Regions from separate parts of the Kitasatospora sp. NPDC093558 genome, predicted to be linked through region 1. Evidence: riboswitches for the same ligand, from Rfam matches in the RefSeq annotation. Region 1 holds a riboswitch; each other region holds the start of a gene.
The links. Region 1 has a riboswitch for cyclic di-AMP ahead of AB0O00_RS16660 (glycoside hydrolase family 16 protein). Riboswitches for the same ligand answer to the same signal wherever they lie in the genome.

Region 1 (7,352 bases):
CGAGCGCTGCCCGCCTGGCGCGGACGCACTGGAGATCCGGCTCGCCGCGGCTGCGGCGACCGCCGCCATCCGGGTCGCTCTGGAGGAGTGGGCCCTCTCCGACGCCCCCACGACAGGCCCCGGCTCGCCTCAGGACCTCGGTGCGCGCTGCATGCGCGAACTCACCGGGGGACTGCGCCTGTGGAGTCGTGCGGCGTGAGCCTGCTGCGTGTCAGCGGCCCTCGAAGGCTGCGGTAGGCGGGGGCTCGACGCCGATGCCGACGACGAGGCGGCAACTTGCAGATAACAGATTTCAGATGACAGATTTCAGAATCTGTTATCTGAAATCTGTCATCTGTCACCCACCACCCCGGCCCGCTAGGGTGGAAGATCGCGCCCCGACGGGGAACCGGGGAAGGTGCCCCGGAAGTCCTAGCGGCGGGGGTGTGGGTTCGAGGCGTGGGAGCAAGTAGGACATGGGTCTGACGAGCCACAAGGTGCTGGCGCTGACCGTATTGATAGCCGTCGTGATGATGGCCGGCACGGTCTGGCTGTGGCCCAGACTCGCCAGGAAGACCTGGCAGGCGGTGGTCGGCCGGATCGGCGCGCTGCTCGCCACCCAGCTCACCGTGCTCGCCGCACTCGGCCTCGTCGCCAACAACTACTTCTCCTTCTACAGCAGTTGGGACGACCTCCTCGGCACCGGCGGGGACAACGGCCCGGTGGTGATCCACAACAAGGCGGACGCCTCCGGCCGCCTGCTCGTGGAGACGATCGGCCACGCCTCCGTCCAGGGCGGCGGCGCGATGGGCCGCGAGCCCGCCAAGTCCGGCGAGATCCGCAAGGTCCGGATCGACGGCAAGGCCACCCGGCTGTCCACCGAGGGCTACGTCTACCTCCCGCCGCAGTACTTCCAGCCCGAGTACGCGCAGCGCCAGTTCCCGGCCGTGATCGTCAGCACCGGTTTCCCCGGCCAGGCCGAGAACCTGATCACGCGGTTCAACTACCCGGGCGCGGCGCTCAAGCTGCTCCAGGAGGGGAAGATGCAGCCGACCGTCATGGTCCTCATGCGTCCCTCGCCCGCGCTGCCGCAGGACACCGAGTGCGAGGACATCCCCGGCGGCGCGCAGTCCGACACCTACTTCACCAAGGACGTCCCCTCGGCGATCCAGGCGAGCTTCCGGGTCTCCGCCGACCCGCAGGCCTGGGCCTTCATGGGCAACTCCACCGGCGGCTACTGCGCGGTCAAGCTCGCCATGCGCCACCCGGACGTCTTCCCGACCGCCGTCTCCCTCTCCGGCTACTACCGCGCCGCCGAGGACCCGACCACCGGAGACCTCTTCGGCGGCAGTCGGCAGCGCCGCGACGAGGCCGACCTGATGTGGCGGCTCAAGAACCTGCCGCAGCCCAAGGCGTCCGTCCTGCTGGCCGGCACCAAGCAGGGTGACGGCGACTACAAGCGCGACACCGAGGCCTTCGTCGACGCGGTGCAGAGCCCGGGCCCGCTGAAGGTCTCGTACAGCATGCTGGAGACCGGTGGCCACAACTTCGAGACGTGGAGCAAGCTGCTGCCGTCGTCGCTGCAGTGGCTCTCCGAGCACCTCAAGGTCCCGAACCAGCCGAACCAGCCGGGCCAGCCGAATCAGCCGGGCCAGCCGGCCCCCGCAGCCTGACGGTCACCGGGCCCGGCAACCGTCAGGGCTCAGGCCACCCGCTCCAGCGTCCCCGTGTGGAGCTCACCGACCCGGCCGCCCTCGCCCTCGAAGGTCCAGAACGCGCGCACCGTCAGCCGGACCAGGTCCATCACGTGGCTGACGGTGATGCCGCTCTGCTCGGTCCAGCTGACGAAGTACACCTCGGGCGCGACCTCGGCGACGTGGAGCTGCACGTCCTCCCACTGGCCCGCCGACTCGCCCAGGCCCTCCCAGCGCAGCCGCTTGCCGTCGGCCGAGTAGGCGTTGCGGAAGGCCGCGCCGTTGTCGGCCCGGAAGAGGTAGGTGCGGCCGGCGAAGGCGGGCAGGGGCGCGGTCATGGTGTGGCGGTTCCTCGTCTCTGCGGGAGGGCGGGGGCGGAAGGGCGGGAGGTGCGGGTGCTCTTGTGCACTGCGGTGGATGTCGAACCTCCAATTTATCCGATCGGGCGAGCCCGCACGGTCGCCACCAGTGAAGACGCACCCTCCGTCACCGTCACGCCGCAGACCCCGCCAGAGCACCGTCCGCCACCGGGGTGACCGCCACGGTGTGCGACCGGCACGCCCGCGGCCTCCCCGCCCGCCCGCGCGCGCCCGCCCGGCCCGCCCGCACGCGCCCGACCGGCCCGCCCGAAGTCCTCCCACCGGCCCACCAACTGATCCACTGCGCACCGTACTTGATCGACACGACTGTGAGCTGCGCGACAACCGGCCGCGATCAGTTGTCCGTTCACGGACGGACTGCCTAGCCTGCAACGGTCGTCCGCCCTCGCGGACCCCGCCGCCGGGACGCCGAGTCCCGTCCACCCGACGGCGCGCAACCGAGCACCACAGCGGACGGGAGCGGGGGAACCAAGGTCAGCGCCACGATCCGGCACGCCCTCGCGCGTCCGGGCCGCGGCTTGGGGTGAAGCCGCACCCACAGCGGCCGGGCGACCTCTCAGCCCGAACCCGACAGCTCACCTCGCAGGCGTCGCAGAGGACACCCCATGCACCAGCCTGCCCCGCGCCCCGCGCCCCGCCACGCCCGCCCGTCCCACCGCGGCCGCTACGCCGCCCTCGCCGCCACCGGCGCGCTCGCCATAACCGGAGCCGGCCTGTTCGGCCTCCAGGCCGCGCCCGGTGCCCAGGCCGCCACCGGCCCGAGCGTCACCCAGGACCGGCTCGCCCCGGCCACGATGGTCGCCGGCCAGGCCGCCGCCGCGACCCTCACCGTCCACTCCTCGTCCTGCTTCGTCGCCAAGACCGTCGGCGTCGGCGTGCGCGACGCGGCGGGCAACAACCTCGACTTCCCCGGCAACGCCGCCAACGTCACGATCTGCCCCTGGGGCCAGACCTTCACCAGCGGTTCGCGCGCGCTCCCGGCCGGCAGCTACACCGAGTTCGGCTTCTGGCAGGACTTCGGCGGCGCGTGGCACAACCTGGCCTCGCAGCCGCTGGTCGTCTCCAGCACCCCGGCCCCGGCCCCGGCCCCGACTGCCACCCCGACGCCGACGCCGACCCCGACCGCCACCCCGGCGCCCACTGCCACGGCGACCCCCACCCCCACCCCCACCGCCACTGCCACGGCGACCCCCACCGCCACGGCCACCCCCACCGCCACGGCCACCCCGAGCGCCACCGCGAGCCCGAGCACCCCGGCGCCGTCCTCCCCGATCGCCGGCAAGTCGCTGACCTGGTCCGACGAGTTCAACGGCCCGATCAACTGGGGCCAGCGCTGGGTCGGTGACAAGACCAGCGCGTACAAGTACGGCAACCACAACCCGGACGACAACAAGCTCGACTGGCTGAACCCGAACAACGTCAGCGTGGCCAACGGCGTCGCCACCTTCACCGCCACCCCCGGAAGCAACACGCTGGAGAACGGCAAGCAGTCCTGGGACACCGGCTTCCTCACCACCGAGGGCTCCAGCGAGGGCTTCCAGGTCAAGACCGGCGACTACGCCGAGACCCGGGTCAAGATGCCGGCCGGCTCCGGCGCCTGGCCGGCCCTGTGGACCTGGAAGGCCGGCAACGGGGAGATCGACTCCTTCGAGTACCACCCCGACAACCCGAACCTGCTGGAGCTCACCAACCACGTCAACCCGGGCAACGCCGACTACTACACCGACGCGAGCGCCGTCGCGACGGACCAGTGGGTGACCATCGGCACCTACTACGGCGCCAACTCGGTGGACTGGTACGTCAACGGCGTCAAGGTGTTCTCGGACGGCAAGGGCGTCGGCACGAACTTCTCGGCGTACCTGATCCTCAACCTGTCGGTGTGCGCCGGGCAGTACCACCCCGGGCCGCAGGGGACCGCCCCGATCACCTTCGCCGCCGACTACGTCCGCGTGTACCGCTAAGCCTCCAAGCGGTAGACATCCCACCGGTAGACATCCCACCGGGAGGCCTCCCACCGGCAGGCCTCCCGGTCACACCAGCCCTCAGCCGGCAGCCGTCTCGACGACCCTGATGTCGAACGACTGCCGGTTGTTGCGTTCGTTCCGGTCGTCCGGGCTGAACACGCTGACCGAGCCACCGGTCAGCGTGCCCAGCTGCAGGTCGGGGGACAGGAGCACCGGGACGAGCGCGGTCGCGCTGCGCCCCTCCTTCAGACCGGGCCCGAACGTGCAGCGCACCACGTGGCCGTCGCCCAGGTCCGCACAGTCCGTGGGGAAGAAGGGGCCCTGTGCCGTCACGCCCTTCGGCAGCACGACGGTGATGGTGAACGGCGAGGCCGTGGTCTCCGGGCCGAGGTTCGCGACGAAGGCGTGCACCGTGGTGGTGCCGCCGGGCGGCGCGGGGTCAGGGTCGAGTCGTACGACCTCCAGGTCGGAGTTGGACGGCCGGGCGGGCGCGCTCAGCTGCGCCGGTTGCGCGGCCGGCCGGGGGTCGGGGCGCTGGACGGCCCAGGACGGGTCGGCCGTCAGCGTCGCGACCACGCAGCCCGCCGCCACGGCCACCGCCGGCCACGTCCCGTTCCCCGCCCTGCCGCGTGCTCGCCTGGGCCTGCGCTCCATCGCCGTTCACCGTTCCCTCGCAGCGGGCCGCCCGCGCCGTCGCGGGCCGCGTCCGCACCAGGGTGGCCGAGGGGCGGGCGGCGCTCGGCGCAACCCGCCCTCCGTCCGCTCGAACGGAGGAACACGCGCACGGGAAGTCGACCGGTCCGACTTCCCGCGCCCGACGCGTCGACCGACCGTCCGTCAGGGCGCGAGGACCTGCCCCAGCCGGGCCGCGATCTTGTGCATCACCGACACGAGCGACGCCGCGCCGTCCTGCTGCTCCAGCGCCCGGATGCGGGCCTCCGGGCCGGAGACCGACAGCGCGGTCGGCGTCGGCGCGCCCGGGACGGCGAGCGCGATGCAGCGCACCCCGATCTCCTGCTCCTGGTCGTCGACGACGTACCCGCGCTCGCGCGCCTCGGCGAGCTGGCGCATCAGTTCCTGCGGGTCGGTGACGGTGTACTCGGTGTGCGCGGGGAGCACGTTGGGGCCGAGTATGGCGCGCGCCTCCTCCTCGGGCAGCTGGGCGAGCAGCGCCTTGCCGACGCCGGTGCAGTGCGGCTGCACCCGCCGTCCGACCTCGGTGAACATCCGCATCGAGCGGCGCGACTGCACCTGCCCGACGTAGACGACCTCGCCGCCCTCCAGGACCGCCAGGTTCGCGGTCTCGCCGGTGGCCTCCATCAGTTCGGCGAGGTACGGGCGGGCCCAGCTGCCGAGCAGCCGGCCGGCCGTCTCGCCGAGCCGGATCAGCCGGGGGCCGAGGGTGTAGCGGCGGGCGGTGTCCTGGCGGACGTAACCCTGCTGCACGAGGGTACGTACCAGGCGGTGGATGGTCGGCATCGGCAGGCCGGAGGTGGTGGAGAGCTCGCTGAGCGTGGCCACGCCGCCGGAGTCGGCCAGCGCCTCCAGGAGCTGGAAGGCGCGTTCGACGGACTGCACGCCGCCGCTCGCGCGGTCGGCACCCGTCGTCGATGCTGTGTCGGGGGTCGCAACCACCGGCGTTCCCTTCGCTGTCGGGGAGGAGTAGAGTCCCGGCGATCACATCAACAAACCGTTGAAATTCTGTATCGCGGAAACTAGTCTCCACCTTACAGAATCGAACCCGCCGACAGGTGGGTTCGGATCAAGGAAGTTCCCCAAGGAGGCTCCCACCGGAGCTCCCTTCGCCAGGCTCAACCGTCTTAGGAGTGTCCTGCTCATGGCCACAGATCAGGGACCCGGCGTCTCCCCCGCCGCTCCGGTCGTCACTGTCGCCGGTCCGCGCGTCCACCGGGCGGAGGAGGTGCTCACTCCGGAGGCGGTCGCCTTCGTCGTCGGCCTCCACCGCGCGTTCGAGGGCCGACGGCAGGAACTCCTCGCCCGACGCAGGGCCCGGCGCGCCGAGATCGCCCAGGCGGGCACGCTCGACTTCCTCCCGGAGACCGCCGCCGTCCGGGCCGGCGACTGGAAGGTCGCCGAGGCGCCGCGCGCCCTGCAGGACCGCCGCGTCGAGATCACCGGCCCCACCGACCGGAAGATGGTCATCAACGCCCTCAACTCGGGCGCGCGGATCTGGCTCGCCGACTTCGAGGACGCCACCTCCCCGACCTGGGAGAACGTAGTCAGCGGCCAGATCAACCTGATCGACGCCTACGAGGGCCGGATCGACTTCACCAGCGACGCGGGCAAGGCCTACACGCTCAAGCCCGCCGCCGAACTCGCCACCGTCGTGGTCCGCCCGCGCGGCTGGCACCTCGACGAGAACCACCTGCTCGTCGACGGCGTCCCGGTGGCCGGCGCGTTCTTCGACTTCGGCCTCTACTTCTTCCACAACGCCGCCCGGCTGCTCGCCAAGGGCGCGGAGGACCCCAACTCGGGCCCGTACTTCTACCTCCCGAAGACCGAGAGCCACCTCGAAGCCCGGCTCTGGAACGACGTGTTCACGCACGCCCAGGCCCAGCTCGGCCTCCCGCACGGCACCGTCCGCGCCACCGTCCTGATCGAGACGATCACCGCCGCGTTCGAGATGGACGAGATCCTCTACGAGCTGCGCGAGCACGCCGCGGGCCTCAACGCCGGGCGCTGGGACTACCTGTTCTCCATCGTCAAGAACTTCCGCGACGCCGGCGAGCACTACATCCTGCCGGACCGCAACAGCGTCACCATGGCCTCGCCGTTCATGGCGGCCTACACCCGCCTGCTCGTGCAGACCTGCCACAAGCGCGGCGCCCACGCGATCGGCGGCATGGCCGCGTTCATCCCCAGCCGCAAGGACCCCGAGGTCAACGCGGCCGCCCTGGAGAAGGTCAGGGCCGACAAGGACCGCGAGGCCGGCAACGGCTTCGACGGCTCCTGGGTCGCCCACCCGGACCTCGTCCCGGTCGCCCGCGCCTGCTTCGACGCCGTGCTCGGCGAGCGGCCCAACCAGAAGGACAACCCCGGGCCCTCCGAGCCGGTCACCGCCGCCCAGCTGCTCGACATCGCGGGCGCCGGCGGCACCTGCACCCACGCGGGGCTGCACAACGCCGTCCAGGTCGGTGTCCGCTACATCGAGGCGTGGCTGCGCGGCCTCGGTGCCGTCGGCATCTTCAACATGATGGAGGACGCGGCCACCGCCGAGATCTCCCGCTCGCAGATCTGGCAGTGGATCCACAACGGCGTCGTGCTCTCCGACACCGGCGAGAAGGCCACCGCCGAGCTGGTGCGCGGGCTGGTCG
Region 2 (7,352 bases), on a different contig from region 1:
GCGGCGCGGCCGAGAGCGAGGCACGGCGGCTGCGGCACCGAGTCGGCGAGCTGGAGACCGCCGCCGAGCAGGGCCGCCGGTCGGCCCGCGAGGGTCGCAGCGTGGAGGACATGCGCCTGCGGCTGCTGCTGGACACCGTGCTGCAGTCGGCGCAGGGGCTGCAGCGCGAGCTGGCGCTGCCGGTGTCGCAGATCCGCCCGGCCGACCTGGTGGAGGCGGTGGTGCCGGGCTCGGCCTCGCCGCACGACGTGGCGCGCCGCGGGCTGGCGGAGGACGATCCGGCGCTGCTGGACCAGCTGCTGGCGATCCCGCAGGTGCACCTGGTGGTGGACGGCTACAACGTGACGAAGACGGGCTACCCGACGCTGCCGCTGGAACAGCAGCGGCTGCGGCTGCTGGGCGGGCTCGCGATGCTGGCCCAGCGCACGCAGGCGGAGGTCACGTGCGTGTTCGACGGGCAGGACCTGGACGTGCCGGTGATCATGGCGCCGCCGCGCGGGGTCCGGGTGCGCTTCAGCCGGACCGGGGAGACGGCGGACGAGCTGATCAGACGCCTGGTGCGGGCCGAGCCGCAGGGCCGTCCGGTCGTGGTGGTCTCGGCCGACCGGGAGGTCGCGGAGGGCGTGCGGAAGGCGGGCGCGCGCCCGGTCGCCTCGGTTCTCCTGCTGAACCGGCTGGCGCGGCCCTGATTCCGTGCCGATGGGGATGACGGCCGTTCAGCGTCCGGTTTGCGGTGATGTGCGGATTCGGTGAAGCCGCGCGGGAGGCTGGAGTTCACACAATCGGGGGAGTGGCGCAATGCCTGGATCTTCACTAGGGTCTGGCGTCAAACCTATTTTCCGGATTTCTCACCCGAACCGGTGAGTCCATGGAAGAAGGAGCCGGTCCCTTGGCCTCCCACCGCCGTCCCAAGCAGCCCAGCCGTGCGCGGGTCTCCGTGCTCACCGCTGCCGCTGCGACCGCGGTCGCGCTCTCCGCCCAGGTGGCCGCGCACGCTGCGCCGCAGCCGAACAAAACGGACGTCAAGGCGCAGATCGACGCACTCCAGCAGGAGCAGGAGCAGGCCGCCGAGAAGTACAACGGCGCCAAGGAGCGGGCCGACCAGCTGCGCAAGCAGGCCGACCAGCTGCAGGACCAGGTCGCTCGCGGCCAGGAGCAGATGACCCAGCTTCAGGTCGGCCTCGCGGGCGTGGCGGGCGAGCAGTACCGCACCGGCGGCATCGACCCGTCCGTCCAGCTGATGCTCTCCTCGGACCCGTCCGGCTACCTGGACAAGGCCTCCAGCGTGCAGCAGGCGACGGCCACCGAGACCGACGCGCTCAAGGGGCTGCTGGACCAGCAGCGCCGCCTGGACCAGGAGAAGGCCGAGGCCGCCGCGGTGCTGGCCTCCCTCGATTCGACCACCAAGGACCTGAACCAGGCCAAGGCGGACGTCAACACCAAGCTCAAGGCGGCCCAGGACCTCCTGAACTCGCTCAGCGCCTCCGAGCGGGCCGCGCTGAGGGCCCAGCAGGCCCAGGACGACCGCGCCTCGCGCGGCGCCGACCGGGTCGACCTCAGCAACCTGCCGCCGGCCAGCGGCTACGCGGCCGTGGCCGTGGCCAAGGCGATGAGCAAGCAGGGCTCGCCGTACGTGTGGGGCGCCACCGGCGAGAACACGTTCGACTGCTCGGGCCTGATGGTCTGGGCGTACGGCAAGGCCGGTGTCTCGCTGCCGCGCACCTCGCAGGAGCAGGGCCACTACGGCACCCGGGTGCCCTCGCTGGACCAGGCCCAGCCGGGCGACCTGGTGGTCTACGGCGGCGACATGCACCACGTCGGGATGTACATCGGCAACGGCATGGTGGTGCACGCGCCGCACACCGGTGACGTGGTCAAGGTGATGAAGGCCGACGCGATGCCGATCAACACGATCCGCCGGGTCTGACCCCCCGACACGCCGGGGCCGGCGGAACGGCCCTGTGATCCGTGCCACCTCCCTGGCGGGGGTGGCACGTTCGCTTGTGCGCGTTTCGCCCGTCAGTGCGTGACAAGTGATCAGCCTTGCGTACTGGTGCGATCACCTTCTGTCATCTTCACAAAACAACCTGGTTATTCTTCCGCCTTTTTTCTGACAAGGATTTGAACGGATCACGGTTCAGTTACTAGGGTCGTGCCCCGAACCACCGCACTGTCGATCGCCCAGCCAGGGTGGCGGCGGTGGTTCCCGCCGAGTTCGTGAAGCAGCGGGACGGGTCGAAGCGCCCGTCCGACAGGGGAGCCCAGTGGTTGGGGGCGCTGTGGAGCGGAGCCGGGGAACCACGTTCCTCCGGGGTGAATCGGCGCCAGGTCGGCCGCTGGAACGGCCGTGAGGCGTCGTAGGGCATGCTTCCGGCCCGAACCCGTCAGCTCACCCGGTAGGCGGACGTAGGAAGAAGGAGTCCGCCTTCGTGGCGTCCCATCGTCGTCCCAAGCCCGCCGGCCGAGCCCGAGTTTCCTTCCTGACCGGTGTCGCCGCCGCCGCCGTCGCCCTCTCCGCGCAGTCCGGCGCCCACGCCGACCCGACGCCGACCAAGGACCAGGTCAAGGAGCAGGTCGACCAGCTCAACGAGCAGGCCGAGGTGGCGACCGAGCAGTACAACGCCGCCCAGTCCAAGCAGCAGGAGCTGCAGAAGCAGGTCAGCGGCCTGCAGGACCAGGTGGCCCGCCAGCAGGAGCAGGTGACCGACCTCCAGGGCGGCCTCGCCCAGATCGCCGGCGAGCAGTACCGCAACGGGGGCATATCCCCGACCGTCCAGCTGATGTTCTCGTCCAAGCCGGACACCTTCCTCAGCCAGGCCGACGCCCTGAACCAGGCCGGCAGCACCCAGAAGGGTCAGCTGAAGGAGCTCCAGGACCAGCAGCGCAAGCTCGACCAGGACCGCAACGAGGCCCAGGCCAAGCTCGCCGAGCTGGACGCGACCACCCAGCAGCTGAAGACCTCCAAGGAACAGATCCAGGCGAAGCTGAAGGCCGCCCAGGACCTCTTCAACACCCTGTCCGAGCAGGAGCGCCAGGCGATCAAGGCGGCCGAGGAGAAGGCCGCCGCCGACGCCAAGGCCAAGGCCGACGCCGCGAAGGCCCAGCAGGCCGCCGCCGACCGCGCCTCCCGCGACAGCAGCCGCGCCGACCTCGGCTCGGCCCCGTCGTCCGCGCCCTCGTCCTCGCCGGTCGCCAAGCCGGCCGCCCCGGGCAGCTCGCGCGGCGCCGCCGCGCTGTCCGCCGCCGCCACCAAGATCGGCAGCCCGTACGTCTGGGCCGCCACCGGCCCGAACTCCTTCGACTGCTCGGGCCTGATGGTCTGGGCGTTCGACCAGGCCGGCGTCTCGCTGCCGCGCACCTCGCAGGAGCAGGCCGGCGCCGGCACCCGGATCGGCACGGACCTCTCCCAGGCCCAGCCCGGCGACCTGCTGATCTTCTACAGCGACGCCCACCACGTCGGCATCTACGCCGGCAACGGCCAGGTGCTGCACGCGCCCAAGCCGGGTGCGAGCGTGCGCTACGAGGCGGTCTCCAACATGCCGCTCTCGTCCATCGTGCGGGTCTGATCCCCGCTCGGCTTCCCGCAGGCCCGGCCTTCCTCTCGTGGAAGGCCGGGCCTGCGGCGTTTCCTTTCCTCGGGCTGGTGTCCGATTAATGGTCAAATATTCGTGTTGGGAGGGGTTTGGACTCGGTTGCCCGGACTCGCTAACGTCTGCCACCGGACTCCCGCTCCAGGACCGCCCGCTTCGGTGCGGCGGCGGGACCGGTCCGCAGGATTGGAGCAGCCGCCGCCATGCCCGTGCACCGCCGTTCCCAACTGCTCGCCCGTGCGCTGGTGCTGACCGCGGCCGCCACCACCGCCCTGGGCGTGACGACGAGCGGCAGTGCCCAGGCCGCCCCCGGCGCCCCGGACGCGCCCAGCCGCAAGGACGTCAAGGCCCAGGTCGAGCAGCTGTACAACGAGGCCGAACAGGCGTCGGAGAAGTACAACGCGGCCCAGGAGGCCCAGCAGCGGCTCCAGGGCGAGACCACCGTCCTCCAGGGCGAGATCGCCGCCGCCCAGGAGCAGCTCAACCAGCTGCGCGGCGACCTCGCCACCGTGGCGGGCGCCGAGTACCGGGCCGGCGGCATGGCGCAGACCGTCCAGCTGATGCTCGCCACCGACCCGGAGGGGTACCTCGCCCGCGCCCGGACCCTCGACCAGGCCGCCGAGCGGCAGAACGAGACGCTGCACGAGCTGGTGACCCGTCAGCGCGGGCTCGACCAGCGCCGCACCGAGACCGCCGCCAAGCTCGCCGAGCTGGACCAGGCCCGGCGCACCCTCGCCGACAGCAAGCAGGACATCCAGCAGCGGCTCGCCAAGGCCCAGCGGCTGCTCAACAGCCTGGGCGTGGCCGAGCGCGCCCGGATGGCCGCGCAGGACGCCCAGGAGGCCGAGCAGCGCGCCACCCGCGGCACCGACCGGCTGGACCTCGGCACCACCCCGCCCGCCTCCGAGCGCGGCGCGGCGGCGCTCGCGGCGGCGGTGCGGATGATCGGATCGCCCTACGTGTACGGATCCACCGGCCCCCGCGCCTTCGACTGTTCCGGTCTGATGTACTACAGCTGGCGGCAGGCCGGAGTGTCCCTGCCGCGCACCTCGCAGGCCCAGGCCTACGCCGGCCAGCGGGTGAGCCTGTCCGAAGCACGACCGGGAGACCTGGTGATCTTCTACCGGGACATGCACCACGTCGGCATGTACGCCGGCGGCGGGGTGATCGTGCACGCCCCGTACCCGGGGGCCCGGGTGCGGTACGAGAGCGTCAACGCGATGCCCGTCGCAGGGGTGGTCCGGCTCTGAGCCCGACCCTGTCCGCACCGGACGCGATACGGCCCTGCGTGCTGTCCCGCCGGGGCGCCCTGCTGCTCGCCGCCGGAGGGCTGACGCAGCTGTCGCTGCCGCCCGCCGTCCCCGCGGCGCCCGGCCCGGGGCCCGCCGGCGCGGACGAGCGGACGGCGGTGGCGGCGGTGCTGGACGGGCGTGCGCGCGAGCTGGCGCTGACCTCCGGACTGCCGCTGACCGCCCGCTACCGCAACCTCGTCCTCTCCCCGGGCGCGGCTCCCGGCCGGCTCACCGCCGCGGCCGACCTGGACGTCCGGGTCACCGGCTACGACGAGTACCCCGCCACGTACCCCCGCCGCCTCGCGCTGACCCGGGCCGACGGCTGGCGGGTCGAGCGCGAGGACGCCGCGAGCGGGCCGCCGGCGCTCTGGGACTTCGGGACCGGACGGTCCGCGCGCGGCGCGCAATGCCTGGTGCTCGGCCTCGTGGCCGGACCGGACCCGGCCGCACTGGTCGCCGTCGGCGACCGCGCCGTCCCGGCGGTCAGCGCGGTCTGGGGCACCGGCTGGGCCGGCCGGCTGCTGCTCGAACTGCCCGCCACCGAGGCGCAGTTCGCCCGGCTGCTGGAGGCCGACCCGGCGGGCTGGACGGGCATGGCGGCGGTCACCGTGGCCGCTCCCGGGGCGCCCTCGCACACCCCGGCCGACCGGGTGGTGATCAACCCCGAGGCGTTCGGGCGGCTCAGCGACTTCGGCCGGCAGGTCGTCGTCACCCACGAGACCACCCACGTCGCGACCCGGGCCGACACCCGGGCCTGGACGCCCCTCTGGCTCTCCGAGGGCGTCGCCGACTGGACGGCCTACCGCGACTCCGGCCGCACGGACCGGCAGATCGCCCCCGAACTGGCCCGGGACGTGGCCGCCGGGAAGGTGCCCGCCGCGCTGCCCGCCGACCGCGACTTCGGCGCGGGCGCCACCGGCATCGCCCAGGCCTACGAACAGGCCTGGCTCGCCTGCCGGCTGATCGCCGGGCGCTTCGGCGCCGACCGCCTCGTCGCGCTCTACCGCGCGGTGGGCGCGGCGGACGGCGCGGGGGAGGACCGCGACCGGCGGATGGACCGGCTGCTGCGGGCCGAACTGGGCGTCGGGACAGACGAGTTCACGAAGCTGTGGGTGGGCGAGGTGGCCGCGCTCAAGGGTTGACGCCCGGCCTGGTGCCGGGGCGCCAGGGCACGCCCTTAGCGCCCGGCCGGGGTGTTGGGGCGGTCGATCCCGTCGAGCAGGTCCTGCTCGTAGGCGATGCCCGGACGGACCGGGTAGGAGCCGGCCGGGACGGGCTCGGGCTGCGCCAGCACGACGGTCGGCGCCAACCGGTCCTCGGCGCGCGTGGAGCGCCAGAGGCGGACGCAGGAGAGGACCGTCGCCGCCAGCAGCAGCAGGTTGCGGGCGGACAGGACGGCGATGGCCGCCGGGTCGCTCGCGAGGACCTGGGTGAACATCAGCGGGAACTCGACCAGCGTCAGCGGCGCGGCCAGCAGGATCAGCAGTGCCACCGGCCGCTGGCTGCTGCCGCGCACCGTCAGGCAGACCGCCGCGACGCCGATCAGCCAGACCAGGTACTGCGGGCTGATCACCCGGCTGGTGACGGTGAAGATCAGCAGCGCGGTCAGCGCCGCGTCGTACATGGTGGCCGCGTTGCGGCGCTTGGCGGTGTAGCGCCACAGCAGCAGCCACGCGAAGCCCAGCAGGGTGCCGGCCATCATGACCTTGCTGACGACGCTGACCCACGGCCCGAGCATCTCGGCCGAGCCGTAGTTCATCGTCACCCTGCCGTCCCAGCCGCCCGCGATCCGCGCGTAGTGCAGCGGCAGCGCGCCGAGCGACTCGACCTCGATGCCGCGGTCCTTCTGGAACGCCAGGAAGTCGAAGGCGCCGTTCATGCCGGCCGCGAGCAGGAAGCCCAGCGAGACGGCGGTGGCCGCCGCGAGCGTCCAGGAACGGCGGGTGCGGCGGCCGGAGGGGGTGCCGATCAGGCCCAGCAGCGGCCAGATCTTGACGATCCCGCCGAGGCCCAGCAGCATCCCGCCGACGGCCGGGCGGCGGATCAGCGCCAGCAGGCCGGCCACCGTGATCGCGGTGACGATGATGTCGAAACGGTTGTAGATCATCGGGCCGAGCAGCGGCACGGCCGCCACCCACATCCAGGCGCCGGTCAGGGCCCGGCCGCGGCGCAGGCCGGTGCGGACCAGCAGGGCCATCGCGAGGGCGTCCGCGATCCCGCAGATCACCCAGAACGAGACCACGTACGACCAGGGCAGCAGGCCCGGCAGCAGGATCACCAGGGCGGCGCCCGGCGGGTACTGCCAGGTGACGTCGTCGAACGGGAAGGTGCCGGTCTGCAGGACGCCGTACCAGGCGTGGTAGATCATCCAGACGTCCGCCGTGACGTCGCCGCCCGGCGAGCGCAGCACACCGGTCACGAACAGCACCAGCAGCGTCCGGGTGGCCACCCAGGTGGCGGCGAGTGCCGC
Region 3 (7,352 bases), on a different contig from region 1:
TCATTACTCCGCAGAGCGGCTGTGCTTATTACTCCGCAGAGCGGAAGCGCGGGAACGCGCCGCGGCCGGCGTACTCGGCGGCGTCGTCGAGGATCTCCTCGATGCGCAGCAGCTGGTTGTACTTGGCGACGCGCTCGGAGCGGGCCGGGGCACCGGTCTTGATCTGGCCGCAGTTGGTGGCGACGGCCAGGTCGGCGATGGTGACGTCCTCGGTCTCGCCGGAGCGGTGCGACATCATGCAGCGGTAGCCGTTGCGCTGGGCCAGCTCGACGGCGTCCAGGGTCTCGGTCAGCGAGCCGATCTGGTTGACCTTCACCAGCAGCGCGTTGGCGGTGCCGGTCTCGATGCCCCTGGCCAGGCGGGCCGGGTTGGTGACGAACAGGTCGTCGCCGACCAGCTGGACCTTGTCGCCCAGCTTGACGGTCATGGCCTTCCAGCCGTCCCAGTCCGACTCGTCCAGCGGGTCCTCGATGGAGACCAGCGGGTACGAGGCGACGAGGTCGGCGTAGTACTCGATGAGCTCGGCGGACGAGAGGGCCTTGCCCTCGAACTGGTAGGCGCCGTCCTGGTAGAACTCGGAGGCGGCGACGTCCAGGGCCAGCGCGACGTCGCGGCCGGGGACGTAACCCGCCTTCTGGATGGCCTCGGTGATGAGGTCCAGGGCCTCGCGGTTGCTGTCCAGGTTCGGCGCGAAGCCGCCCTCGTCGCCGAGGCCGGTGGACAGGCCGCGCTCCTTCAGCACGCCCTTGAGGGTGTGGTAGACCTCGACGCCCCAGCGGACGGCCTCGGAGAAGGACTCCGCGCCGATCGGGGCGATCATGAACTCCTGGATGTCGACGTTGGAGTCGGCGTGCGAGCCACCGTTGAGGATGTTCATCATCGGGACCGGCAGGACGTGCGCGTTCGGGCCGCCCAGGTAGCGGAACAGCGGCAGGTCGCTCGCCTCGGAGGCGGCGTGCGCGACGGCCAGCGAGACGCCGAGGATGGCGTTGGCGCCGAGCGAGGACTTGTCCGGGGTGGCGTCCAGGTCGAGCATGGCCTGGTCGATCAGGCGCTGCTCGGTGGCGTCGTAGCCGACCAGCTCCGGGCCGATCTGCTCGATGACGGCCAGGACGGCCTTCTCCACGCCCTTGCCGAAGTAGCGGTTCTTGTCACCGTCGCGGAGCTCCAGCGCCTCGAAGGCACCGGTGGAGGCACCCGACGGGACAGCGGCACGACCGGTGCTGCCGTCGTCGAGGCCGACCTCGACCTCGACCGTGGGGTTGCCACGCGAGTCGAGGATCTCACGGGCTACGACGACATCGATGGACGGCACGAGGCATCTCCTTGCGGAAGCAGGGTCCCGCTGACCAGTGGTGCGGTCGGCGGGATGATTGCGGAGTCGTTACGACCAGAGCCTAACCGCACGGGGTCGCGGGGCCACGCCGACCTCGGTCACGTCTCAGCGTGTGGCCCGGCTACTTACCGGTAGTTCACCTGACGATCCCGGGAAAAGGGGCGGAACCGGACGAAGGGGGGCCGATCCGGGGTCGGCCCCCTCCGTGGCGTGTCGCGCTGTGGCGTGTCGCGCCGTGGCGTGTCGAGCCGTGGCGCGCCGGCTCCGGCCGGCGTCAGCCGAGGTGCAGGACCTGGCCGGGCATGATCAGGTTCGGGTCGCCGCCGACGGTGCCGCGGTTGCCGTCGTAGACCGACTGCCAGCCGCCGGGGACGCCCTGGGCGGCGGCGATGCTCGACAGCGTGTCGCCGGCGTGGACGGTGTAGTCGTGGCCGCCCTGGGGAGCGACGGCTGCGCGCGGGGCCTGCTGCTGCGGCTGGGCGTACTGCTGCTGGGCCTGCTGCTGCGCGGCCTGCTGCTGGGCCTGGCCCGCGTACTGCTGGTAGACGCCCTGGTGGCTGGTCCAGTACCAGGTGCCGTTGTTCTGGTACCAGTACACCTTCGCGTCGGCGTCCCAGCCGGCCTTGCCGGAGAAGCCCGGGGCCTGGGGCTGGGCCTGCTGCTGGGGCTGGGCCGGCTGGGTGTGCTGCTGGTACTGCTGCTGCACGGGCTTCTGAGCCGGCTTCGGCTGGGCGGGCTTCGGCTGGGCCGGCTTCGCCGCGGGCTGCTGCACCGGCTGGGAGTGCTGCTGGGCGGCGGGCTGGGCGTCCGAGGTGTCGACGTCGGCCGCGGGGCCCCCCTTCGACAGGCCGGCCTTCTTCGAGCAGACCGGCCACGCGCCCGGCCCCTGCGAGGCCAGGACCTTCTCGGCCACCGCGATCTGCTGGCCCTTGCTGGCCTGGTTGGCCTGCGCCGCGTACGCGGTGCCGCCGAACGCCTTCCAGGTGCTGGAGGTGAACTGCAGGCCGCCGTAGAAGCCGTTGCCGGTGTTGATGCTCCAGTCGCCGCCGCTCTCGCACTGGGCGACGGAGTCCCAGGCGGTGGTCGGGGCGGCGGAGGCGCCGGTGGCGGTGAGGATCGGCATCGCGAGTCCGACGCCGGCCACTCCGGCGACGGCGATGGCCTTCTCGGTCTGGGTGCGACGGCGGTGACGACCGGTTCCAACGAACAGCATGAAGGGGTCCCTCTCCGCACGCCTGCGAGGTGAGCTGTCGGGTTCGGACCGGGAGGTGGCCCGGCCGCCGTCTGCGGAAACGATTCCGCTCGGGCGGCTTCACCCCAAGCCGTGGAGGAACGGCAACAAACCTGGTTCCCCCGCCCCTGCCCAGGGTTCTGGTCGGTTTCCCGTGGTGCGGCGGGCAGGACTCGGCGTTCCGCACTCGGGGTCCGCAGCTGCGAACTCCAGGGAGAGTAGACAGATCCTCAGACCAATCACAAGCTCATATCGCAGACATCACACAGAAATCACGGCGCGTGGTCGATCGCCTACCAACGGCGGTTGTTTGTCCGGATTGATGGGTGTTCATGCTGCCGGACACGCCCGCTTCGCGACGTTCCGTCAGTGTGTCGGAGCGTCCGGGCGGGCGTGCGGCGAGCGGCTCTCGGGACTGAATTCGACCGGAAGTTCGCGCAATCCGCGCATGATCAGGCCACCTCGCCACCGCAGATTCTCCGGGCTTTCCGCCAGTTCGAGATCGGGCAGCCGGGACAGCAGCGTGGCCAGCGCCGACCGCCCTTCGAGCCTCGCCAGCGGGGCGCCGATGCAGTAGTGGATGCCGTGCCCGAAACCCAGGTGCGGGTTGTCCGTCCGGGCCAGGTCCAGGGTGTTCTCGTCCGAGAACCTGGCCGGATCCCGGTCCGCCGCCGCCAGTACCACCAGCACCGGGTCGCCGACCGGGATGTCCACCCCGCCGATGGTCAGCGGGCGGGTCGCGAACCGCCACGTCGCGAGCTCCACCGGCCCGTCGTAGCGCAGGAGTTCCTCGATCCCGGTCTCCAGCAGCGCCGTCTCGCCGCGTGCCACCGACTCCTGCAGGAGGCGGCGCTGCCCGGGGTTGCGCAGCAGCGCGTACGTCCCGTTGCCGATCAGGTTGACGGTCGTCTCGAAGCCGGCGAAGAGGAGGATGAACGCCATCGCGGCGGCCTCGTTCTCGGTGAGGTGCTCGCCGTGGTCGCTCGCCCGGATCAGACCCGAGATCAGGTCGTCCCCGAGGTCCGCCCGCTTCCGGTGGATCAGCTCCAGCAGGTACGCCCGCATCCGCTTCACCGCCCGGCCCACGCCGCCGCGTTGGCCCCCGCCATGTCGAATCATCATGCCCGCCCAGTCGCGGAAGTCGTCCTGGTCCTCGGCCGGCACGCCGAGCAGGTCGCAGATCGCGTAGATGGGGAGCGGGAACGCGAACTCGTGGATGAGGTCCGCCGAACCGCGCTGCGCGAAGCCGTCGATCAGGCGGTCGGTGAGCTGCTGCACCCGCGGCTCGAACTCGGCCACCCGGCGCGGCGTGAACGCCTTCGACACCAGGCGGCGCAGCCGGGTGTGGTCCGGCGGGTCGATGTTCAGCAGGTGCGTCATCAGGTCCGCCTGCCGCTCCCCCGGGATCCCGACCCGGCCGGTGCGGTGCGCCTGCTCGCTGTGGTGCGCCGGGTTCTTCGACAGCCGGCCGTCCGCCAGCGCCTGGCGCGCGTCCGCGTACCGCGTCACCAGCCAGGCCTCCACCCCGCTCGGCAGCGTGGTGCGGTGCACGGGGGCGTGCTCGCGCAGCCAGGCGTACGCCGGGTACGGGTCGGCGGCGAACTCCCACGTGAAGAGCGGCGGGCGGGTGGCGTCGGCGTCGGGCTGAACTGGCATGGCACGACCGTATCCGGTGGGTCGGGGGCACCCCGTCATCTACGGTGAGTGACCGGCTCGTCAACGGCCCGCGGACGGCTTCGCAACGGCCCGCCAACACCTCGTGGACAGTGCGTGGACGGGTTTTGGACAGCTCTTGGACGGGTGGCAGGCGTGAGCCTGGTCACCTGAGGGGTAATCCCTGTTGCGGAGGGTCAGGACCTGCCTACGATCCTCGGCAGAAATCGTGGGCGTCAGTGCGGACCGCCCACAGGGAGGAGCGCACCATGCGGGTCACCGGGGCAGTCGTCGTCATCGCGGTACTCGACGGCGGGTCGGGGGCCGACCTCGCCCGCCGCTTCACCGCGGCCGGCGCCGCCGGAGTGCTGATCGCCGACCAGCGGGTCGGCGTCGCCGAGGACCTCGCCGCCGAACTCGACCGGCCCGGCTGCCCCGTCGTCGGCGTCGGCGGGGACGTCCGCCGCCCCAGCGACGTCGCCGCGCTCGTCGACACCACCGAGAAGCACCTCGGGCCGATCGACCTGTTCTGCGTCGCCGGCCCGGACGGCGAGCGGATCGTCTCCCTCGCCGACCTGCCCGACCACCTCGGCCTGGAGCGCCTCGCCGAGCTCGTCGCCCTCGTCGGCGAGGCCATCGCCGAGGTCGTCCTGCCGCAGCCGCGGGCCGCCGTCCAGGACGCGGCCTCGGCGGCCTGAGGCTTCTCGCTCTACTCCGGCTTGAGACCCTCCGCCTCGCGGACGGCGTCCCGGTAGGAGCGCGCCGCCGCGCGCAGCGCCGCGTCCACGTCCACCCCGGCGTCGTGCGCCCGCTGCGCCACGGCCAGCAGCAGCCGGCCCGCGGACTCCTCCGTGAGCTCCGCGGGCAGCTCGAACGGCTCGTCCGGCACCCCCTCGAACCCGGCCCGGCGCACCCGCGACACCAGCTTCGCCGCGTACGCGAGCGACGGCAGACCGGCCGGCACGCCGTCCAGCACCGACTCGCGGTCCGCCTTCTCGGCCGCCTTCAGCTGCTCCCAGTTCGCCTCCACCTCGGCGGCGCCCTCGGCCTCGACGTCCCCGAACACGTGCGGGTGCCGGTACATCAGCTTCTCGACGATGTCGCCGGCCACGTCGTCGATCGAGAACGCCTCCGTCGGGTGCTCCTCCGCGATCCGGGAGTGGAAGAACACCTGGAGCAGGACGTCCCCCAGCTCCTCGCGCAGCGTGTCCCGGTCCCCCTCCTCGATCGCCTCGACCAGCTCGTACGCCTCCTCGACCAGGTACTTCACCAGGCTCGCGTGCGTCTGCTCGGCGTCCCACGGGCAGCCGCCCGGCGAGCGCAGCCGGTCCATCACCGAGACCAGGTCCAGCAGCCGGGCCCCGGGCAGGTCGTACGACCCCGGCAGCACCTCGATCTCCGGCACCTCGCCCGCGTGCTCCACCGCCAGGCGCGCCAGCGCCTCCGTCAGGCCCGGGTCCCCGTCGGGGCTGCCCAGCCACACCGTGGGCCCCTGGCCCGCGGGCTGCTCGGTCAGCAGCCGCGCCAGCGCCGGCGCCGAGTCCGGCGCCACGACCTCCACGTCCACCCCGGCCTGCCGCACCGCGGCCACCTGCGGATGCCCCGCGTCCCCCGCCAGCACCCGCCCCGCCAACCGCAACGCCTCCCACGCCGGCCACGCCAGCAACCCGGGGGCCACCCGGTGGGTGGTGGTGAGCAGGATCAACTTCGCGCCCGGAGAATTCATCGTCACACCCCGAACCTACCCGCCCCAGCCACCCCCTCCCCAGGCCCCGCCCACAATCGACTTCCTGCACTCCAGCCCCACACCCAGCGCGGGGTCGTCTTGCCCGACCTCCTGCGCCCGCTGCACTCCAACCCGTGCAGCGTCCTCACACAGAAAGTCGGCCCCACCGACTTCCTGCGCCGCTGAAGCCCCGCTCGCCCCCGCCCCCACCCGCGGCCTTGCGCAGGAAGTCGACCCATCCGACTTCCTGCGCCACCAACGCCCCCGCCCCTGCCGCCTCCCCACGCCCGCATCACTTGCGGCCCCGCACAGAAAGTCGGCGCCATCGACTTCCGGCGCTGATGCTCCGTTCTCCCGCCCGCCCCACCTCCGCACCGCCCCCACCAGCAGCCTTGCGTAGGAAGTCGACCCATCCGACTTTCTGCGCCGAGGAAAAGATAGGACACGAAACACCAGCCTCCTGGGGCAGCGCCAGGCGGCCGGGAGCCGAGTGGCGGGCGCGAGAAGTCGGGCGGGCCGACTTCCTGCGCCGAAGACATGGGCGAGCCCATCGCAGGGCACTGCACCAGAAGTCGACGAGCCCGACTTCCCACGCCGGGCCCCTGGCGCAAGGCACACAGCCACCGCTCGGCACCTTTCCCGGCCCTCGCCAGAGGCGAACCCGCCGCGTCAGAGGTCGGCGGGGTCGACCTCTCGCGGCGGCGTCGGAGGCAAAGCCAACCAGCGAGCGCTCGGCACCTCCCGCGGCCCTCGCCACGGACGAACCCGCTGCATCAGAAGTCGGCGGAGCCGACTTCTCGCGGCGGCGTCGGAGGCAAAGCCAACCAGCGAGCGCTCGGCACCTCCCGAGCGCGACGCCAGCGGTGAGCCCGTCGCACCACTCTGCGCCAAAAGTCGGCGAGGCCGACTTCTCATGCCGGGCCCCAGGCGCAAGGTCAACAGCTGCCGCTCGGCGCCTTCCGCAGCCCTCACCGGGGGCGGGCGTGCTGTGCCGGGAGTCGGTGTGGGGCCGGCTTCCTGTGGTTCGGGTCAGCGGGTGGTGCGGTGGGGTTGGAGGGTGTTCAGGGAGTGGCGGAGGCGGCGGACGGCGGGGTGGTGGGGGCCGTCGCGGCGTTCGCGTTCGAAGAGGAGTTGGAGGAGCCACTGCCACGCGTTCTCGGCGTCGCCGGTGGCGGCGAGGCGGAGGCCGATGCGTTCGCGCAGGTCGAAGGCACGTTCCGGGTCGGGGTCGTGGGCCGCCGTGGCGAGGAGGGACTGGTACTCGGCCATCGCCTCCGCGCCCTGCCCGAGGTGGTCGAGGCAGATCGCCGCGCGGTAGCGGTGGTCGAGGCCCTGGGGCCCGTACGGCCCGCCCTCGGCGGTGGCGGCGAGGCGGCGGTACTCGGGGAGGGCCTGCGCGTGGTGCC
Region 4 (7,352 bases), on a different contig from region 1:
CAGTCAGCCCCGCCACACTAACCCCAAGCAGAAACGTTCCTTCACCTCCCCGCCCCCACCCCCACCAACTTCCTCCCCACCCCCTCACGAGAAGTCGACCCACCCGACTTCCCACGCCCCTGCCCCACCGCCGCACCTCCCAGCAGCAACCCCTCACGAGAAGTCGGCCCACCCGACTTCTCGCGCACTCCCCCCGAACCCCTCACGTCGGTGCACGGGGAGCGCCCTTCCCGCCAGCCCCCGCTCGCACGAGAAGTCGATCCCGCCGACTTCCTGCGCACCACGCCCCAGTGCACCCGCCCTCGGAGCCCCGCAGAAGCGTTTCTTCCGCCGCGCCACCCACGCGTCCGCTCCCCTCCCGCTCACCCGCTGCACCGCACGAGAAGTCGGCCCACCCGACTTCTCACGCACTCCCCCCGAACCCCTCACCTCGGTGCACGGGCAGCGCCCTTCCCGCCAACGCCCACCCGCACGAGAAGTCGACCCCGCCGACCTCCTGCGCACCACGCCCCAGTGCACCCGCCCTCGGAGCCCCAGCAGAAGCGTTTCTTCCGCCGCGCCTCCCACGTGTCGCTCCCCGGCCCGCCCTCCGCACCGCGTGAGAAGTCGACTCCACCGACTTCTCGCGCACCCCAGGTGAGCTGCAGAAACGTTTCCTCACCCCGCCGAGCCCCACGCGCTCCAACCCGCACCAAAAGTCGGCCCGCCCGACTTCCTGCGCGCTCCCGCCTCCGCCGATCTCCCCTGCGCAGGAAGTCGATCCTGCCGACTTCCTGCGCCGCCGCTCCCCGCCTCGCACGAGAAGTCGATCCCGCCGACTTTTCATGCGCCACATCTCGGGCGCTCACCACACCTCACTTGCCGGCCGCCAACCGCACAACACGAGAAGTCGACCCTGCCGACTTCTCGCGCGCCAGCCATGCCGCTGCCCACGCGCTGTGAGCGGCCCGCGTGTTGCCCGTCCCGCACGCGTGGAAAGTCGGCCTGGCCGACTTTTCGTGCGGTCCCGGTTATCGGGGCCCGCGTGGTGGCACGTGCGGGTTGTCCTTGCTGGTGCCGCACGCGCGGGAAGTCGGCTCGTCCGACTTCTCGTGCGCTGCCTGCCGCCCCTTTGCCCTCAAGGCGGCCCGGGCGGGTTCCCCTCGCTGGCCGGGCCCCCGCCGAAAGTCGGCCGGGCCGACTTTTCGTGCAGGGGCGTCTTCTGCTGGTGCTGCCCGTGCGTTCAGGGCTTTGGCCAGGTGTGGAGGCCGCTGGTGAGGGTGGCGATGAGGCGGGTTTGGGTGGTGGTGAGGTCTTCGGCGAGTTGGAAGGCGCCGGCGATCGAGAGAGAAGCGAAGCCGTGGGCGACAGAGCGGACGGTGCGAGCGGCGTGGATGGCTTCGGGGCCTTCGAGGCCGTACTCCCGAAGCACCGCCACGATCACCCCCACCAGCCGCGCCGCCGCCGCGTTGAGGTCGTCGTCCGCCTGCGGTGCCTGCGGCAGCGCGTTGTAGCGGTGCGGGTGCGCCATCGCATACGCGTGGTACGCCCGGAGGAGGGCGGCGACGGCGTCGTCCCCGCTGCGGCCGAGGGCGGCGTCGGCGAGGCGGGCGGCCAGTTCCTCGGTGACGCGGACGGCGATGAGCCGCCGCAGTTCGGTGAGGCCGCCGCTGACGTGCTTGTACAGCGAGGGGGTCGCGACGCCCGCCCGGGCGGCGACGGCGGCGAGGGTGAGGCCGTCCGGTCCCTGGTCGTCGAGGAGGGCGAGGGCGTGGTCGACGACCAGCTCGGGCGTCAGTCCGACTCGGGGCATGGCTCGGTCTCTCTGTTTTCTGTCCGGGTGAAGGGTGGAGCGGTGGAGGAGGCTCAGGCGAACTCGGCGAGGAACGGCAGCAGGGCGTCGGCGACGGCCCCCGGGTTGTCGGCCATCGGGTAGTGCCCCGACCCGTCGATCATCACCTTCCGCGCGCCGAGCGCCGCGGTCTGCCGGTCGGCGACGACCTCGGGCTTCGGGAAGTCGGGGTCCTTGGTGCCCATGAGGACGAGTGCGGGGCACTGTGCGGCGGCGGTCCAGCCGACGGGCGAGGAGTCGCCGCGGACGTGTCCGCGGGTGGCGGTCCTCCGGCCCGGGGTGCGCAGCGAGGCGACGAGCCCGTTCACGTACGCGTCGAAGTCGGCGGGCCTGGCGCCCGGGTAGGCGAGCTTGCGGTGGTAGAAGCCCCAGAACGCGGGCCAGTGGACGATCACCGTCCCCATGGCGTGGACGATGCCGCGCATGAGGGCGTTCTGCGGCAGGTTCTCGATGAAGGCGTCGATCAGGACGATCCCGGCGACCCGCCCGGGCGCGTCCCCGGCGACCTTGACGACCGTCGCCCCGGTGTACGAGCTGCCGGCGAGGACGGCCCGTTCGATGCCGAGGTGGTCGAGCAGGGCGAGGACGTCGTCGGCGATCGCGGCCGGCGCGTAGTCGTCCCAGACGATGGAGGACTCGCCGAAGCCGCGCAGGTCCATGGTGATGACGCGGTGGCCGGCGGCGGTGAGCAGCGGGACGAGGTGCCGGTACGCGCGCCGGCTGTCGAGCATCCCGGGGAGGAGGACGACGGGGGTGCCCTCGCCCTCGCGGGTGTCGTCGAAGGCGATCCGGCCGCCGGGAACGTCGAGGTACTGGGTCTTCGGGGTGCTGGTGCCGTTCATGGTGGGCCTCCTCGGTCCGCTGTTGCGGTGGCATCGGCGGTGCTGCCGATAGCCATAAAGCTAAGGCTAATAGCCTTAGCCGTCAAGCTATCGGCGCACCGAAATCCCGGGATCGCCCCCGCCGAGCGGCACCCCCGCCGAACGGCACCCCCGCCGAGCGGCACCCCCCGAGTGGCACCCCGCCGAGCGGCACCCCGCCCCCTCAGACCCCTTCGACCTTGAACGGGTCGTGCTCGCTGAGCAGCTTCTCCAGCCGGGCCTGGTCCACCCGGGTGACGATCTCGTTCGTCTCCTGCCGGTCCCGGATGACCTTGGCGAGCGTGAACGAGGAGGTGACGGTGTAGAGCAGGCCGATCCCGAGGAAGGCCCGGGTCCAGGCCTCGACGGGCAGGTAGGCGATCCCGACGGCGAGGGCGGTGCCCGACAGGGCGAAGGAGAGCACGGCCTGGAGGTAGTACGCGGCCGTGGTGCGTGACTGCATCGGTGCGTTCATGGCGCCAGGATGGCGGCGGTCCGGCCGGTCGCACATGAGTAGGAGTACTCAGATGGGCCCGCCCGAGCCGTCGCCCGGTGACGTCCAATCACGTTAAGTAGTGTCAGGGGTGGGCAAGAGCCGCAAAACAGTCATAGGGCACAAGCCGCCCGCCCGGTTGTCGGTCGTCCCGGGCGGATGGCTTGGAATCAGGGCGTCCTAGGATTAACGTTTGATAACGCAGCGCGGTCGAAACGCCGTACCCAGACGGCACCGTGCGCCGTCGCCTAATCCCGCCGGCCGGCCTCCGGGCAGGTCAGGGAGCCGGGGAACCATGTTCCTTGGGGTGAATCGGCGGGGCCCAGGCCCGGCCGTAGGAGACCTTCCTGCTCCGAACCCGTCAGCTAACCCGGTAGGCGCGAAGGAAGGAAAGGAGCACGCCTCCGTGGCGTCGACGCACACCCCGGCACAGCCCGCCGGCCCCGCTGCCGGTACCCAGCTCCTCGACCACCCCCGTCCGGCCGAGGACGAGCTCGCGGCCCCGGAGGCCGAGGCCAACCGCCACCGGATGCCGCGTCAGACCCGCGGGGCCTCCCCGCTGCTCGGCGTCACCGCCGTCGCCGCGACCCTGGGTGCCACCGGTTTCGCCTCCGCCACCCCGGCCGCCGCGCCCGCCATCGAGGCCCCGGACGAGACCCCCGTCGCGCTCTCCGCCGACCCAGGCCTCGCGCTCGCCGCCCGGATCCAGCAGCAGGCCGACGGCCAGCGCACCGCCGCCGAGGAGGGCGCCCGCGTGCAGGCCGCGCAGGAGGCGCAGGCCAAGGCCGCCGCCAAGGAGGCCGAGGCGAAGAAGGCCGCCGACGAGGCCGAGAAGGCCAAGGCCGCCGACGAGGCCGAGAAGGCCAAGGCCGCCGCCCTCACGCTGCCGGTGCGCGACTACAACCTCAGCGCCCACTACGGCCAGAGCGCCCGCTACTGGGCCCACCTGCACACCGGCCTGGACTTCGCCGCCGACACCGGCACCGCCGTGTTCGCGGTCGGCCAGGGAACCATCACCTCGGCCGGCTGGTCCGGCGCGTACGGCTACCGGATCGTCGAGACCCTGCCCGACGGCACCGAGATCTGGTACTGCCACCTCTCCTCGATCATCAAGGGCTCCGGCCAGGTGGCCCCGGGCCAGCAGATCGGCAAGGTCGGCGCCACCGGCAACGTCACCGGCCCGCACCTGCACCTGGAGGTCCGCCCCGGCGGCGGCGCCCCGGTCGACCCGGAGACCTGGCTCCAGCAGCGCGGCCTCAACCCCTGAGCCACCGCCCCCCCGCACCGAAGCACCGAAGAAGGCCCCGACCGTCACCGGCCGGGGCCTTCCGCGTCAGCTGTCCGAGGACTCCGTGGACTCCAGCGACTCCGCCGACTCCGGCGGCTCTGGGGATTCGGCCGACTCCAGGGACTGCGGCAACTGCGCCAGGTACGCGTCGATCTCCGCCGCCCCCGGCTCCGGCGCGAGCTCCGGGAACTCCTCGACCAGCAGCCGCGGCAGCCCCGGCACCGTCCACTCGCCGTACAGCGCGAGCGCCGCCGCCACCGCCGCGTCCTCGAACTCCCCGAAGTCCCCGGCCAGTTCGTCCGGCATCGGCCGCCCCAGCGCGTTCAGCTCGGCGAGGTTGCGGTAGCTGCGCCGCATCAGCCCCTGTTCCAGGAGCCGCCGCGCGCCGTCCGTGGCCATGCCCACCGAGAGCACCCGGCCCGGGCCCCAGCCCTGCTCGTCCGGCTCGTCCAGCCACCCGGCCTCCGCCAGCGCGGCGAACGCGTCCAGCCGCTCCTCCTCGGCCAGTTCGACGAACCCGGCGAGCCAGTCCCGCACCGCCGCCTCGTCCGCGACGTCCACCCCGTGCGCGCGCAGCAGCACCGCGTACAGCCGGGGCCACGTCACCAGGTCGGCCCGGCGCAGCAGCCCGGCCGCGACCTCGCCCTGCCACTCGGCCTCGGCGTGCAGCCGCTCCTGCCGCTTGGCGTTGAGCCGCTTCGCCGCCCGCTGGTGGTCGACCAGCAGCCGTACGGCCTCGCCGTACGCGAGCGGGTCCTCCTCGGGGTCGGGCTGGACGTACAGGTGGAGCCGCTCGTACAGCAGGTGCTCCACGGCGTCCGAGGTCAGTTCGGGCCAGCCGTCGCGCATCCTGCCCTCGCCCAGTTCCAGCAGCGCCAGCACCGTGCGCAGCGGCGCCTCGGCCACCGGGGTGCGGCCCTGTTCCGCCGCCCAGGCGAGCAGGTCGGCGGCCCTGGTGCGCGGGGCGAGCCGCAGGTCTTCGTCGTTCATAGCTCGAACGGTAACCGCTGGCCGGGGGTAGGGTCGGCAGCCATGGTCCCCGTACGACTCACCGGCCCCCGGCTGGCCATCCGCGAGTACCACCACACGCCGGAAGACCTGGACGCGCTGCACGCGCTCTTCGGCGACCCGGAGGTCACGCGGTACCTCCCGTTCGGACCGCGCGACCGCGAGGCCTGCGCCGACCAGCTCGCCCTCTACCTGGACGGGGCGATGGAGGAGGAGCGCGACACCTACCGGCTGGCCGTCACCCGGCTCGCCGACGCCGACGACCCGGCGGACGCCGCGCCGATCGGGCAGGCGTCGCTCACCCTCGGCCCGTACCGGTCGGCCGAGCTCGGGTACGTGCTGCGCCGGGACGCGTGGGGGCTCGGCCACGGGAGCGAGACGGCCCGGCTGCTGTGCGCCCTCGCCTTCGACCACCTCGGGGTGCACCGGCTGGCGGCCTCGGCGGACGTCGACAACGCGGCGTCCGCGCGGGTCCTGGCGAAGCTCGGGTTCCAGCGGGAGGGACGGGTCCGGCACGACGTCCTCAAGGGCGGCGTCTGGTCCGACTCGTACCTGTACTCGCTCCTCGCCGACGAATGGCGGGGGAGCGGTGCGGGCGGTGCGGCGGGTACCGGGGGTTAACCCCACCCCCGATCCGCCAGGCCTCCGGATGCCGCCGGACCGCCTCGCCCGGGAAGAATCGGAACCGTCAGCAGGGGAACGAGACGGGCAGGGACCGGGGACATGAGCAGCTACACCACGCACGACCGCGAGTGGGACTTCCTGGACGGCGACGGCCGGGGAGACGAGCACGCCGCAGTCCGGGCCCGCCGCACCGAGGAGCCGCCGGCGTTCTGGCGGGCGCCGTTCTCCGCGCACTACTACCGCGAGGTCGGGTACGTGCTGACCGGTCTGCCGGTCGCGCTCGCGGGCTTCGCCGTCGCCGTCGTCCTCTTCTCGTTCGGTGCCGGCACCTTCGTGACCGCCCTCGGACTGCCCGTCCTGGCCGGGCTGACCGTCGCCGCCCGCGGCTTCGGCCGGCTGGAGCGCTCCCGGGCCCGGGGCATGCTCGGTCTTGACGTGCCCGGCCCGGAGCCGGTGCGCCGGACCCGCCCGGGCACCTGGGGCGCGATCACCGCGCGGCTGGGGGACGCGGCCGGGTGGAAGGGCGTGCTGTACCAGGTGGCCATGTTCCCCTGGGCGGTGTTCAGCTTCACGATGACGCTGGTGTTCCTGCTGGTCGGCTGGACGATGGCGCTCTACCCGCTCTACCACTGGGTCTTCCCGACCTTCACGCCGTGGCGGGGCTACAAGGTGTTCGACTACACGGACGGCAAGGGCGTCGAGCACGTCTACTTCGTCGAGGGCGCCGGGCAGATCGCCGCCGTCTCGGTGGCCGGCATCGTGATCGTCTTCCTCACCGCGCAGCTGGTCCGCGGCCTGACCAACGTCAACCGGGCCGCCATCCGAGGCCTGTACGGCCGCTGAGCCGCCGAGCCCGCTGTTTTCCCGCGCTCCGGATGCGGGCGCGAGAGGCCCGTGTTCGGATGGCTGGGTGTCAAACGACACCCCCGCCCAAACCCAGGCCTCCCGACCACCGCTCGCCCGCTGGACGAGTACTGCGGGCTCTTCGCCCTCACCCTGAGCAGCTACCTGCTCTTCGCCTACCGTTCCTCTGGGCTGATCAGGGGTGACCCCGATGAGCCGCACGCCCCGAACGGTCTTGGGCGCACTGGTCCCCGGCGTACTCAACCCCGCTGGGCGACACGCATCGTGTGCGTGGTCCTTCCCGGGAGGCCGGTTCCCTCACGACCAGGCCACCTGACACGGCCAGCGGCGACGGGGAGGCCCTGAACCATCACTCCGGTGGAGCAGGGGCCCCGCACGCCGACA

Region 2: another riboswitch for cyclic di-AMP. It lies ahead of AB0O00_RS20740 (NlpC/P60 family protein); the one in region 1 lies ahead of AB0O00_RS16660 (glycoside hydrolase family 16 protein).
Region 3: another riboswitch for cyclic di-AMP. It lies ahead of AB0O00_RS09735 (transglycosylase family protein); the one in region 1 lies ahead of AB0O00_RS16660 (glycoside hydrolase family 16 protein).
Region 4: another riboswitch for cyclic di-AMP. It lies ahead of AB0O00_RS01745 (M23 family metallopeptidase); the one in region 1 lies ahead of AB0O00_RS16660 (glycoside hydrolase family 16 protein).

The regions. Positions count from the first base shown of each region.
Region 1 is NZ_JBFBDY010000146.1:876-8,227, reverse strand. It holds gene AB0O00_RS16675 (TetR family transcriptional regulator) at 1-199, shown strand, start outside; gene AB0O00_RS16670 (alpha/beta hydrolase-fold protein) at 456-1,652, shown strand; gene AB0O00_RS16665 (MoaF N-terminal domain-containing protein) at 1,682-2,011, opposite strand; cyclic di-AMP (ydaO/yuaA leader) riboswitch at 2,486-2,657, shown strand; gene AB0O00_RS16660 (glycoside hydrolase family 16 protein) at 2,659-4,014, shown strand; gene AB0O00_RS16655 (hypothetical protein) at 4,096-4,614, opposite strand; gene AB0O00_RS16650 (IclR family transcriptional regulator) at 4,855-5,652, opposite strand; gene aceB (malate synthase A) at 5,855-7,352, shown strand, end outside.
Region 2 is NZ_JBFBDY010000222.1:1,393-8,744, forward strand. It holds gene AB0O00_RS20730 (NYN domain-containing protein) at 1-689, shown strand, start outside; gene AB0O00_RS20735 (NlpC/P60 family protein) at 890-1,927, shown strand; cyclic di-AMP (ydaO/yuaA leader) riboswitch at 2,266-2,419, shown strand; gene AB0O00_RS20740 (NlpC/P60 family protein) at 2,430-3,566, shown strand; gene AB0O00_RS20745 (NlpC/P60 family protein) at 3,794-4,840, shown strand; gene AB0O00_RS20750 (hypothetical protein) at 4,879-6,024, shown strand; gene AB0O00_RS20755 (glycosyltransferase family 87 protein) at 6,060-7,352, opposite strand, start outside.
Region 3 is NZ_JBFBDY010000063.1:9,209-16,560, reverse strand. It holds gene eno (phosphopyruvate hydratase) at 29-1,315, opposite strand; gene AB0O00_RS09735 (transglycosylase family protein) at 1,611-2,549, opposite strand; cyclic di-AMP (ydaO/yuaA leader) riboswitch at 2,555-2,723, opposite strand; gene AB0O00_RS09730 (cytochrome P450) at 2,934-4,223, opposite strand; gene AB0O00_RS09725 (SDR family NAD(P)-dependent oxidoreductase) at 4,490-4,918, shown strand; gene AB0O00_RS09720 (MazG family protein) at 4,930-5,946, opposite strand; gene AB0O00_RS09715 (serine/threonine-protein kinase) at 6,976-7,352, opposite strand, start outside.
Region 4 is NZ_JBFBDY010000007.1:20,453-27,804, reverse strand. It holds gene AB0O00_RS01760 (TetR-like C-terminal domain-containing protein) at 1,223-1,792, opposite strand; gene AB0O00_RS01755 (alpha/beta hydrolase) at 1,846-2,673, opposite strand; gene AB0O00_RS01750 (YiaA/YiaB family inner membrane protein) at 2,876-3,166, opposite strand; cyclic di-AMP (ydaO/yuaA leader) riboswitch at 3,420-3,578, shown strand; gene AB0O00_RS01745 (M23 family metallopeptidase) at 3,591-4,451, shown strand; gene AB0O00_RS01740 (hypothetical protein) at 4,518-5,462, opposite strand; gene AB0O00_RS01735 (GNAT family protein) at 5,505-6,101, shown strand; gene AB0O00_RS01730 (sensor domain-containing protein) at 6,204-6,947, shown strand.